DNA from 3 places in the Streptomyces sp. NPDC006435 genome. Region 1 is predicted to be linked to each of the others. Evidence: riboswitches for the same ligand, from Rfam matches in the RefSeq annotation. Region 1 holds a riboswitch; each other region holds the start of a gene.
The links. A riboswitch is a leader RNA that binds a small molecule or an ion and turns the genes downstream of it on or off. The one in region 1 is predicted to bind S-adenosylmethionine.
Positions count from the first base shown of each region.

Region 2: another riboswitch for S-adenosylmethionine. It lies ahead of ABZZ04_RS12715 (aminotransferase class V-fold PLP-dependent enzyme); the one in region 1 lies ahead of thrC (threonine synthase).
Region 3: another riboswitch for S-adenosylmethionine. It lies ahead of ABZZ04_RS27385 (hypothetical protein); the one in region 1 lies ahead of thrC (threonine synthase).

Region 1 is NZ_JBEXPY010000002.1:333,553-337,698, forward strand. It holds gene ABZZ04_RS03765 (ubiquitin-like small modifier protein 1) at 1-177, opposite strand, end outside; gene thrC (threonine synthase) at 209-1,501, opposite strand; SAM riboswitch class I at 1,520-1,647, opposite strand; gene ABZZ04_RS03775 (glucosyl-3-phosphoglycerate synthase) at 1,802-2,764, shown strand; gene ABZZ04_RS03780 (trehalose-6-phosphate synthase) at 2,819-4,146, shown strand, end outside.
Region 2 is NZ_JBEXPY010000009.1:105,827-109,972, forward strand. It holds gene trpD (anthranilate phosphoribosyltransferase) at 45-1,109, shown strand; SAM riboswitch class IV at 1,237-1,354, shown strand; gene ABZZ04_RS12715 (aminotransferase class V-fold PLP-dependent enzyme) at 1,530-2,906, shown strand; gene ABZZ04_RS12720 (Lrp/AsnC ligand binding domain-containing protein) at 2,986-3,267, opposite strand; gene ABZZ04_RS12725 (rhomboid family intramembrane serine protease) at 3,264-4,016, opposite strand.
Region 3 is NZ_JBEXPY010000032.1:32,969-37,114, reverse strand. It holds gene ABZZ04_RS27395 (cytochrome P450) at 1-918, shown strand, start outside; gene ABZZ04_RS27390 (DUF4232 domain-containing protein) at 1,277-1,813, shown strand; gene ABZZ04_RS27385 (hypothetical protein) at 1,848-2,255, opposite strand; SAM riboswitch class IV at 2,304-2,413, opposite strand; gene ABZZ04_RS27380 (cytochrome P450) at 2,530-3,789, opposite strand; gene ABZZ04_RS27375 (cytochrome P450) at 3,786-4,146, opposite strand, start outside.

The DNA.
Region 1 (4,146 bases):
GACGTTCACGAAGCGGCGCAGCTTGCCCTGGTCGTCCAGGACGCGGGCGGCGATGCCCGGGTGGTCCTTCTCCAGGGACTCGATGACCTGGGAGAGGGTCGCGCCCTCCGCCGGGACCTCGGCCCGGCCGCCCGTGTAGGTGCGGAGAATGGTGGGGATGCGGACGTTCACGCTCATGATCGGGTGCCCTTCCTGAAGTCTCGGGTGGTCAGCTGGTGGCGAGGCCCGCGGCGCGGAACGCGTCCAGGCTGGGGCGGATCGTCGCGGTCGCCTGCGAGGTGGCGGCCACCGCGTCGAGGGTCTTGAGGCCGTCGCCCGTGTTGAGGACGACGGTGGTCAGCGTCGGGTCGATGACACCGGCCTCGATGAGCTTCTTCGTCACGCCGACCGTCACCCCGCCCGCCGTCTCCGCGAAGATCCCCTCGGTGCGGGCCAGCAGCTTGATGGCGTCGACCACCTGCTCGTCGTCCACGTCCTCCACCGCGCCACCGGTGCGACGGGCGATGTCCAGGACGTACGGGCCGTCGGCCGGGTTGCCGATGGCGAGGGACTTGGCGATGGTGTTCGGCTTCTGCGGCCGCACGACGTCGTGACCGGCCTTGAAGGCGGCGGAGACCGGGGAGCAGCCCTCGGCCTGGGCGCCGAAGATCTTGTACGGCTTGTCCTCGACCAGGCCCAGCTTGATCAGCTCGCGCAACCCCTTGTCGATCTTCGTGAGCTGGGAGCCGGACGCGATCGGGATGACGATCTGGTCGGGCAGCCGCCAGCCGAGCTGCTCGCAGATCTCGTACGCCAGGGTCTTGGAGCCCTCGCCGTAGTACGGGCGGAGGTTGACGTTGACGAAGCCCCAGCCCTCGCCGAGCGGGTCGCCGATGAGCTCCGAGCAGAAGCGGTTGACGTCGTCGTAGTTGCCCTCGATGCCGACCAGCTCACCGCCGTACACCGCGGCCATGACGACCTTGCCCTGCTCCAGGTCGTGCGGGATGAACACGCAGGAGCGGAAGCCCGCGCGGGCGGCGGCGGCGCCCACCGCACCGGCGAGGTTGCCGGTGGAGGAGCAGGACAGGGTGGTGAAGCCGAAGGCGCGGGCGGCCTCGACGGCGATCGCGACGACCCGGTCCTTGAAGGAGTGCGTCGGGTTGCCGGAGTCGTCCTTGACGTACAGGCCGCCGGTGACGCCCAGCTCGCGGGCGAGGTTGTCGGCCTTGACCAGCTTGGTGAAGCCGGGGTTGATGTTGGGCTTGTCCGCGACGTCCGCGGGGACCGGCAGCAGCGGCGCGTAGCGCCAGATGTTGTTCGGGCCCGCCTCGATGCGCTTCCTCAGCTCGTCGGGGGAACCGCTCGGCAGGTCGTACGCCACTTCGAGCGGCCCGAAACAGGAGGCGCAGGCGAAGATGGGGCCGAGGTCGAAGCGCTCGCCGCACTCGCGGCAGGAAAGCGCCGCGGCGGGGCCGAGGTCGACGGAGGATTCGGTGTTCGCTGCAACAGTCTGCACAGCCATGATGGCGGAGGCCCTTTCTCCTCATCTTCCTTGTGACGCACTTCGCCACAAGACGGAATTGGCACCTTCCCCACCGTGTCCTCGCGGCCGGCAGGAGGGTTGCCGGGACTTCAACGGGCCGTTCCCTCAGTCCCTCTGGATGAGCTCTTTGGCACCGGATCTTCGATCCGGGCGTTTATTGGCAGATGGACCCCGACATGCGACGGTCATCCGCGTTGTTCAAGACTGTAACCGAAGCACCAGGCTGTCGAGACAGCAGTCCGAACCGCGAGATGGATCACATAACAGGGAGTATCGACCGTGCTGGAAGAGGTCGAACGCTGGCTGGCCGGGCGTTCCTGGTCGGCCGCCGACCGTCCGTTGGAGCGTCTGCTGGCCGCCAAGGCCGCGGACCCGCGCCGCGGGAGCGTGAGCGTGGTGCTGCCCGCGCTCGACGAGGAGGCGACGGTCGGCGACATCGTCACGACGATCCGGCGCGAGCTGATGGAGAAGGTCCATCTGGTGGACGAGCTCGTGGTGATCGACTCCGGTTCCACGGACGCCACCTCCCGGGTGGCCCGGGAGGCCGGCGCCCGGGTGGTGCACCGCGACTCGATACTCCCCCGGATACCCGCCGTGCCCGGCAAGGGCGAGGTGCTGTGGCGGTCCCTCCTGGTCACCGGCGGCGACATCGTCTGCTTCGTCGACGCCGACCTGAAGGACTTCTCGGCCGACTTCGTCTCCGGCATCGTCGGCCCGCTGCTGACCGACCCGGACGTGCAGTTCGTGAAGGCGATGTACGACCGCCCCTTCGGGGACGGCACCGGCGGGGCGGCGGCCCAGGGCGGCCGGGTGACCGAGCTGGTGGCCCGCCCGCTGCTGAATCTGCACTGGCCGCAGCTGGCCGGTTTCGTCCAGCCGCTGGGCGGCGAGTACGCCGTGCGCCGCTCCCTGCTCGAACAGCTGCCGTTCCCCGTCGGCTACGGGGTGGAGCTGGGGCTGCTGGTCGACGCGCTGCACACGGTGGGGCTGGACGCGCTGGCCCAGGTGGACGTGGGAGTGCGCAGGCACCGGCACCAGGACGGGCAGGCGCTGGGCCGGATGGCGGCAGCGATCTACCGGACCGCTCAACTGCGCCTGTCACGGGGCCACTTGGTGCGCCCCGCGCTCACCCAGTTCGAGCGGGGCCCGGACGGCTTCGTGCCGCGCACCCACGCCGTGGACACCGAGGAGCGGCCCCCGATGCGCGAGATCGAGGAGTACGTTTCGCGCCGCGCGGCCTGAACCGGCCCGACTTCGCACGTTTGGGCGGTTCGTGATCGGGCTAGATTCCGCAACATGGCCTCCGACCACGAAGCCCAGTCCCCTGCCCGTTCTCCTGCCCGGCCCTCCGCCCAGGTTCTCGTCGCCTCCAACCGCGGCCCGGTGTCGTACACCCTGGAAACGGACGGGTCGCTCGACGCGAGACGGGGCGGCGGGGGCCTGGTCTCCGGGCTGAGCGCCGTCGAGGACAAGCTGTGGGTGTGCGCCGCGCTCGGCGACGGGGACCGGGAGGCGGTCCGGCGCGGGGTCGGCGAGCCGGGCGTGCGGATGCTCGACATCGACGCGGACGTCCACGCGGACGCGTACAACGGCATCGCGAACTCGGTGCTCTGGTTCGTCCACCACATGCTGTACCAGACGCCGCTGGAGCCGGTCTTCGACGCGGGGTTCCGGCAGCAGTGGGCCTCGTTCGAGACCTACAACCGGGCCTTCGCCGAGGCGCTCGCCGAGGAGGCCGGGCCGGGCGCGGCGGTGCTGGTGCAGGACTACCACCTGGCGCTGGTGCCCGGCATGCTCCGCACGCTCCGCCCCGACCTGCGGATCGGGCACTTCTCGCACACCCCGTGGGCGCCCGTCGACTACTTCCGGCTGCTGCCCGACGACATCGCCGAGCAGTTGCTGCGCGGCATCCTGGGCGCGGACCGGGCCGCCTTCCTGACCCGGCGCTGGGCCGACGCGTTCGTCGACTGCTGCACCCGGATCGTGGGCGGCACCGGCCGGACCGAGGTCGGGGTGCACGGCCTCGGCGCGGACGCGGACTTCCTGCGTCGCCGCGCGCACGAGGCGGACGTGGACGAGCGGATGGCGGCACTGCGCGAGCAGGCCGGCCCCGGCCGGAGGACGATCGTACGGGTGGACCGGACGGAGCTCTCCAAGAACATCGTGCGCGGCCTGCTCGCCTACCGGGCGCTCCTCGACGACCGCCCCGAGTGGCGCGAGCGGGTGGTCCACGTGGCGTTCGCGTACCCCTCCCGGCAGGACCTCGCGGTGTACCGGGACTACACGGACGAGGTACGGCGGGTCGCCGACGAGATCAACACCGCGTACGGCACGGCGGGCTGGACTCCGGTGGTGCTGCACGTCAAGGACGACTTCGCCCGCTCGCTCGCCGCGTACCGGCTGGCCGACGTGGCACTCGTCAACCCGATCCGCGACGGCATGAACCTGGTCGCCAAGGAGATCCCGGTGGTCTCCGACCACGGCTGCGCGCTGGTGCTGTCGCGGGAGGCGGGGGCGTACGAGGAACTGGGCGGCGACGCGGTGGTGGTGAACCCGTACGACGTCTCCGCGACGGCGGCGGCGCTGCACGAGGCGCTGACGATGGCGGAGGACGAGCGGGCCGC
Region 2 (4,146 bases), on a different contig from region 1:
GTGGAGACGATCCTTTTACCGACTGTGGACCCCGGGAGCGGACCATGAACGTTGTGACCCCGATCGGCGGCGACAGCGTGGCGGACCGTTCCTGGCCCGGCGTGCTGAACCCCCTGCTGCGCGGCGAGAACCTCACCGCGGACGACACCGCCTGGGCGATGAACCGCATCATGAGCGGCGAGGCGACCGATGTGCAGACCGCCGGGTTCGCGGTGGCGCTGCGGGCCAAGGGCGAGACCATCGACGAGGTGACCGGCCTGGTGCGGGCGATGTACGAGCACGCCCACACCATCGAGGTGCCCGGCCGCACGGTCGACATCGTCGGCACCGGCGGCGACCTCGCCAAGACGGTCAACATCTCCACCATGTCGGCGATCGTCATCGCCGGCACCGGGGCCAAGGTCGTCAAGCACGGCAACCGCGCCTCGTCCTCGGCGAGCGGCGCCTCCGACGTACTGGAGAAGCTCGGCGTCAACCTGGACCTCTCCGCCCAGCGGGTCGTCGAGGTCGCCGAGGAGGCGGGCATCACCTTCTGCTTCGCGGTGCGCTTCCACCCCGCCCTGCGCCACGCGGCCAGGGCCCGCAAGGAGCTCGGCGCGCCGACCACGTTCAACATCCTCGGTCCGCTCACCAACCCGGCCCGGGTGCGTTCCCAGGCCATCGGCGTGGCCGACCCGAAGATGGCGCCCATCGTCGCCGGGGTGCTCGCCGAGCGCGGGAACTCCTCGCTGGTCTTCCGCGGCGACGACGGCCTGGACGAGCTGACGACGACCGCGACCTCGCGGGTCTGGGTGGTGCGGGACGGAGCCGTCCGCGAGGAGGCGTTCGACCCGCGCGACGTCGGTCTGGAGCTGGTGCCCGTGGAGGCGCTGCGCGGCGCGGACGCCTCGTACAACGCCGATGTGGCCCGCCGGCTGCTGGCGGGCGAGCGGGGGCCGGTGCGCGATGCCGTGCTGCTCAACTCGGCGGCGGCCCTGACGGCGCTGGACCCGACGGACGGCACGCTGAACGAGCAGCTCGCCGCCGGGATGGCGAAGGCGGCCGAGTCCATCGACTCGGGCGCGGCGGCGCGGACGCTGGAGCGCTGGGTGGCTGCCAGCAACGCCTGACAGCCCGCCGGGCGGGCATCGGCAGGTCCCGGCAGGCTTTCGAACGGGCGGAGAAGTGACGCAGGGCGCAGTCCGGATCCTGGACTGCGCCTTGCGCACGTCCGCGCGTATGGCAAGATGCTGGACAGGTCATGAGTGACAGCGACTACGGCCCCGGCCCGCTGTCCGGCAACCCTCCGTCCGTGGCGGGGTGCCCCGGGTGAAGACCAGGCCGTGGGCAGCGAGGTCCGCGGCAAGCGCGGGCCCCTCGGCATCTGTGAATGCCAACCCCCGGGGTCCTGGTCCCTAGGGAGCCTCTTGTGAGCACGCGAATGCGATAGGGCCGGCCGGCCCTCTTCCGCACACCCTTTTTCTCTTTCCGCCGCACTGCCGCGTGTCCGCCGGTGCGCGCTCTTCGCCTGCCTCTTACGGGAGTTCGCCATGTCTGTCCCCACCGCCGCCATCGACGAGTCGGTTTGTGCCCCCCTGCCCGTTCTGGGGGAGGATGTGACGGTTCCGCTGGTCACCGGCGGTGAAGTCGCCTACGCCGCCCTCGACTACGCCGCCAGCGCGCCCGCCCTGCGGCGCGTCTGGGACGACGTCGCCGCGTACGCCCCGTACTACGGCAGCGTCCACCGCGGCGCCGGCTACCTCTCCCAGCTCTCCACGGACCTCTTCGAGAACAGCCGCGCCACCGTCGCGGAGTTCCTCGGCTGCCGCGCGGACGACCAGGTGGTCTTCACCCGCTCGACCACCGACTCGCTGAACCTGCTGGCCGCGGCGCTCCCCGCCGACTGCCAGGTCTTCGTCTTCGAGACCGAGCACCACGCCTCGCTGCTGCCGTGGCGCGACGCGCGGGTGACCTACCTGAACGCCCCGCGCACCCCGGCCCAGGCCGTCGAGACGTTGGAGCGGGCCCTGGCCGCGCGTGACCCCTACGGTCCCGCGCTGGTCTGCGTCACCGGCGCCTCCAACGTCACCGGCGAGCTGTGGCCGGTCGGGGAGCTGGCGGCAGCCGCGCACGCGCACGGCGCCCGGATCGTGCTGGACGCCGCGCAGCTCGCCCCGCACCACCCCGTCGACATCGCCGAGCTGGACGTCGACTGGGTCGCCTTCTCCGGGCACAAGCTGTACGCGCCCTTCGGTTCCGGCGTGCTCGCCGGCCGGGCCGACTGGCTGCGGGAGGCCGAGCCCTACCTGGCCGGCGGCGGCGCCTCGCGCAAGGTCGCCCGCCGCACCGACGGCGGGGTGGACGTCGAGTGGCACACCACGGCCGCCCGGCACGAGGCCGGTTCCCCCAACGTCATCGGCGCGTACTCCATCGCCTCCGCCTGCAAGGCGCTGAAGGAGGCGGGCTTCGACACGCTGGTCGCCCGAGAGCAGCGCCTCGTCGCCGCGGTCCGGGCCGGTCTCGCGGGGATTCCCCAGGTCAAGGTGCTCTCGCTGTTCGGCGACGACGCCCCGCGGGTCGGCGTGATCTCCTTCGTGGTGGAGGGCTGGAACAGCTCGCACTTCGCCGCCGCGCTCTCCGCCGAGTACGGCATCGGGGTCCGCGACGGACTGTTCTGCGCCCACCCCCTGGTCCGCACCCTGCTGGGCAGCGACCCGCAGGAGGTCGGCGAGTGCGGCGCGCCCGAGGCCGAGCCGGGCGAGCGCTCCTTGAACGCGATCCGGGTGAGCTTCGGGGCCGGTACGCCGGACGAGCACATCGAGCGCTTCGTCCGCGCGGTCGAGGAGCTGGTGCGCGAGGGCGCCCAGTGGAAGTACCGCACCGAGGACGGCCGTTGCGTCCCGGACCGGGGCACCGCGCAGCACTGACCGGCACACAGCACTTCGGCGGGGTACGGGCGGCTTCCGCCCGTACCCCGCCGAAGTGTCACGTGGCGGTGATCCCCGCCTACGCGTCGAGCCCGATGGCGAAGGCCGCCTCCAGGTCGTGCTGCGAGTAGGTGCGGAACGCCACGTGGGTGTCGGTGGCCTCGACGCCGGGGATCCGGCTGATCCGGCCCGGGATGATGTCCGCCAGATCGTCGTGCTTGGCCACCCGGACCATGGCGATCAGGTCGTACGTACCGGTGACCGAGAAGACCTCGCTGACGCTGTCCAGCGCGGCGATGGACTCGGCGATCTCGGGAATCCGGTCCACGCTGGTTTTGATGAGCACGATCGCGGTGATCACGGCTGACGTTCTCCCTCGGTGGCCGCGGCTGGTGCCTTCACTCTATCCGTACGCCGGTAACGCCCCCAGGCGTAGAGGAAGCCGAGGGCGAAGCCCACCACATGGGCCAGATAGGCGACCCCGGGCCCTCCGCTGCCCGCGCCCTGGACCGCGAGCCACTGCAGGACGAACCAGAACACCAGCACGATCCAGGCCGGGAAGCGCAGCGGCAGGAAGAAGAGGAACGGGAACAGACTGGTCACCCGGGCCCTGGGGAACAGGTACAGGAACGCCCCGAGCACCGCCGAGATCGCCCCCGAGGCGCCGACGAGCGTCTGGTCGGACGTGGCGTGCGCGGCCGCGTAGGCGACCAGGGCGAGGTAGCCGCAGATGACGTAGAAGAAGGTGAACCCGATACGGCCCATGCGCTCCTCGGTCATTGCCCCGAACACGTACAGGAAGAGCATGTTGCCGAGCAGGTGCACCCAGCTGCCGTGCACGAAGAGGGCGGTGAGCGGGGTGAGCAGGACCCGCGCCGGGCCGTCCCACAGCTCGTTCGGGATCACGCCCCAGTGCTCGAAGTAGCCGGCCTGGGCGGCCAGCCGGGCGTCGGCGCCGCCGGGCACCGGGTTGAGGCCGGACAGCGGACTGATCACGAAGACCAGCGAGCACGCCGCGATCAGGGCGTGGGTCATCGGCGATCCGCCCAGGGCGACCGTCCGCAGGAATCCGCCGGCCGACCTGTCGGTCACAGTGCGCCGATCGATCATGAACAGAGCATGACGCAAGCGGAGGGAACGGGACAGACCGCCTCGCCGTGTCGGGCGGACGCGGCGAGGCCGTAGGGTTGCGGCAGGACATCCGCAGTTCGACGGCGCACCGCGAGATCCTTGAAGCAGC
Region 3 (4,146 bases), on a different contig from region 1:
GAGATGGCCGCCCTGACCCAGCGGATCGCCGTCCGCACGATCTTCGGCGTGGACACCCCGGCCGACACCGAGGCGATGGGCCGGGCGATGGACGTGGCACAGCAGGAGATCGGCAAGGAGTTCGCCGGGATCGGCGCGCTGCTGCCGGACTGGGTGCCGACGCCGGGCCGGGCCCGGATCAAGAAGGCCGCGGCGGTCATCGACGCCGAGGTGGCCCGGGTCGTCGCCCGCCACCGCGACGGCGGGGACGAGCGCCCCGACCTGCTGAGCCGACTGCTGACCGCGATCGACGAGACGGGCGCGCACCTCACGGACCGGGAGATCCGGGACGAGACGGTCACCCTGTACATCGGCGGGCACGAGACGACCAGCTCCACACTGGTGTGGGCCTGGTACCTGCTGTCCCGCAACCCGCGGGCGCGCGCCGCGCTCACCGAGGAACTGGACCGGGTCCTCGGCGACCGGGAGCCGGGGTTCGACGACTACTCCCGGCTGACGTACACCCAGTCCGTGGTCAAGGAGACGCTGCGGCTCTATCCGACGATCTGGCTGGTCACCGGCGTCGCCAAGGAGGGGGCGCGGATCGGCGGCGTCCCGGTGCCGCAGGGCACCCGGGTGTGGAGCAGCCAGTGGGTGACGCACCGCGACGCGCGGTGGTTCCCCGGGCCGGAGGAGTTCCGCCCCGAGCGCTGGGACCCCGAGGAGGGCGACGACATCGCGGAGTACGCCTGGTTCCCCTTCGGCGGCGGCCCCCGGGTCTGCCTGGGCACCCGGTTCGCGATGGTCGAGGCGGTGCTGATCCTGGCCGTGCTGGCACGCCGCTTCGAACTGGACGTGGACCCGGGCACCATCGACCCCGTACCGAGCCTGACCCTGCAGCCGGACCGGGAGGTGCTGGCGACGCTCCGGGCACGGTGACGGCACGGGGCGGCCCTCGGGACCCGGGACCGGGCCCCGCGAGGGCCGCCCCGACGCGAGGGCGCCGTCCGTCATCGGCGCCGGGCCGCATGGATCCCCCCGAAGTGGCCCCGGCCCGAAACGGGCCGGAAGGAATCGGCCGGCCGTCCCGCGCACCGCCCCGGACGCAGCCCGGGAACCATCCGCGCGTCATCCGCACACCGCCCGCGCACCATCCGCGCACCGGATATACCGAACCGATATGTCCGATCTGTCGCGGGGATCATGTCATTCGGTCCACACTGTCCATGTCGGCCGTACCGGCCCACATGGCCGTCAGGCCGTATCCGCAGGCTGTCGATCCAACGGGAGAAACACCATGCGCCTCCGCTCCGCCCTCACCCCCGTCCTCTCCGTCGCGGCAGCCCTGGCGCTGACCGGCACCGCGATGTCGGTGACGGCCGGCACCGCGTCCGCCGGAACGATGAGCCGTCTCGCGACATGCCAGGAGAAGGCCCTCGACGTGCACGCCGCACCCGGCGGACAGCGGAACGTCGCCCGTGTCGACGTCACCAACCACGGCAACCGGGCATGTGTGGTGGACCGGATCCCGACGATCACCTTCAGGGGGCTGGACGGCTCCGCCCAGACCGTGCCGCCCGCGGAGAGCGGTCCCTACACGCTCTCCGCGGGCGAGCGGGCCTACGCCGCCGTCCGCACCGCGGACCCGGCGACCTCCGAGGGCCGTGTCGTCGACAGTCTCTCCGTGGCGGCCGACCCCTCCCACCTGGGCGTCACCTTCAGCGGGGCCACCGTGGGCATGCCCGGGGGCGTCCATGTGTGGGAGCCGATCACCACCCTGTGGCAGGAGTCGAGCGCCGCCGCGGACCGCGCCCTCGCGGACGCGGTGGGCTGACGGACGGCCATGGGCACGGCGGGCCGACCTGCGGCTACAGGCCGTAGGTCGTGCCGCCGACGGTCCGCCGCGGGTCGGGGGTACTCGTCGCGCACAGCGGGCCGCCCTCGAAACCCACGTTGACCAGCGCCGTGGCACGGCCTGCGGAGTCCACCAGCTTCAGGGCGTGCCACCTCGGCAGCCAGAACACGCGGCCGCGGTGCCCGGCGAGCAGTTCCGTCAGGGTCACCGGGGCGTGCGTCCACACCTTCGGCAGTTCCCCGGAGTGGTCGAAGGCGGGGCGCAGCCCGATCCAGCCGTCGGCGGCGACGTCGCCCGAGGTGAGCAGGAGCTCCACGGCCTGGCCGGGCTCCTGGTGGCACTTCTTGGCGTGGATCCAGTGGACGTGGTGACCGGGACCGTGGCCGGAGCAGCCGTCGTCGGGGATGAGGTGGGGGAGCATGGGTTCTCGCCTTCCCGAGATCATGGACCTCAGGTGCTCTGCCCCGACGGTCCGCTGTTCCCCGCACGCCGCGCACGGGGCAGGTCCTCACCCGGAGCACCCGCAGCGGAGCGGGGTGCCGTCCAGTCAGCCGGGGCTGCGCACTGGAACTCATGACCCACCAGGACTGTATCCCACGGACGGTGCCGCCCGACGGGTGGTCAGGGCCCGTACCGGCGAGGGCACCGGCCTCCTCGCGCCACCCGCCGTCCACCCACCCGTCGGCCGTCGGCCGTCAGCCGTGCAGCAGGACCGGGAAGGCCGCCATGTCGTTCTGCGTCATCACCGGCAGTTTGCTGATCTCCTCGTCCGGGACGGCCGCCCGCAGTGCGGGAAAACGCTCGAACAGCGCGGGCAGGGCGATGCCGGCCTCGACGCGGGAGAGCGCCGCGCCGGGGCAGATGTGCGGCCCGTGGCCGAAGGTCATGTGCCGGATCGGCGTCGGCCGGGTGACGTCGAACGCGTCGGCGTCCGCCCCGTGCTGCTCGGTGTCGCGGCCGATGGCGCGGTAGGAGATCACCACGCCCTCGCCCTTCGGGATCACGTCGTCGCCCACCTGGATGTCCTCGGTGGCGAACCGCATCAGCAGATGGGTGGTGGGGGTGTCCCAGCGCAGGGTCTCCTCGATCACCGTCTCCCACGGGATCTCGCCGTCGAGCACCTTGCGCAGCTGGTCGGGGTGGGTGAGCAGGGCCCGCACGGCGTTCAGGATCAGTCCGATGGTGGTCTCGTGACCGGCCGCCACCATCGCCTTGAGGTTGCCCACCACCTCCTCCTCGGTGAGCGGTTCGCCGCCCTCCTCGGCCAGGATGAGCGCGCTGGTGAGGTCGTCGGTCGGCCGCACGGTCTTCTCGCGCACGAGGTCGGTGTAAAAAACGTCCAGTTCGGCCAGCAGCGCCAGGCGCTCCTCCTGCGGCGTGAGCATGGAGAAGAACGCCTTGTACCGCTTCATCAGCATGGGGTGTTCGGCCTCGTCCACGCCCATCAGCATGCCGACGACCCGCATGGGCAGCGGCTGTGCGAACACGGACTTGAGGTCGACCACCCCGTCCTCGCTGCGCTCGCCGTGCTCGGCGAGGGCGTCGAGCAGTTCCTCGGTGAACTTCTCTATCTCCGGGCGTATCTCCTCCAGCCGGCGCGGGGTGAGCGCCTGGGAGGTCTTGGTCCGCAGCCGCCGGTGTTCCGCGCCGTCCACGGTGAACATGGAGCGCCCGGCGTCGATCATGCCGATCAGCGGCCAGTCGTGCGTGACCTCCCCGCGCTGCCAGAGGCCCCAGACATCGATGTCCTTCACCAGCCGTGGGTCGACGAGCAGTTGGCGGGCCAGGGAGTGCCGGGTGACGGTCAGGGCCGGTACGCCGAGCAGTTCGATCCTGGCGAGCGGACCGGCGTCGCGCAGGCGTGCCGTCTCGCCGTCGAGGTCCTTCACCAGCGGGTCGACGACCAGGACCGGGCCGTTCGAAGCGTCTTCTCGGGCGGCGTGCGGACAGTTCAAAGGAAGTCTCCTGTCGATCGTACGGGGGAGAACCGGACGGGCAGCGCGGTCATCCCCCGCAGGAAGGCGGACTGTCGTCGGACCAATTCCCGTGCGGGAACGGACAGTTCCAGGTCGGGCAGCCGGTCGAGCAGCACCTCGATCCCGGTGCGGGCGATGATCTCGGCTATCTCCTGCGCGGGGAAGGGGCAGCGGTACTCGCCGTGGCTGAACGCCATGTGCGCGGCGTTGCCGCCGCGGCCCGACGGTCCTCCCGCGGTCGAGAGGTGCTGCCGGATGTGCGGGTCGGTGTTGGCGGCGCCCAGCCCGAGGAGCAGCATGTCCCCGGCGCGGATGCTCCGCTCCCCCAGCCTGGTG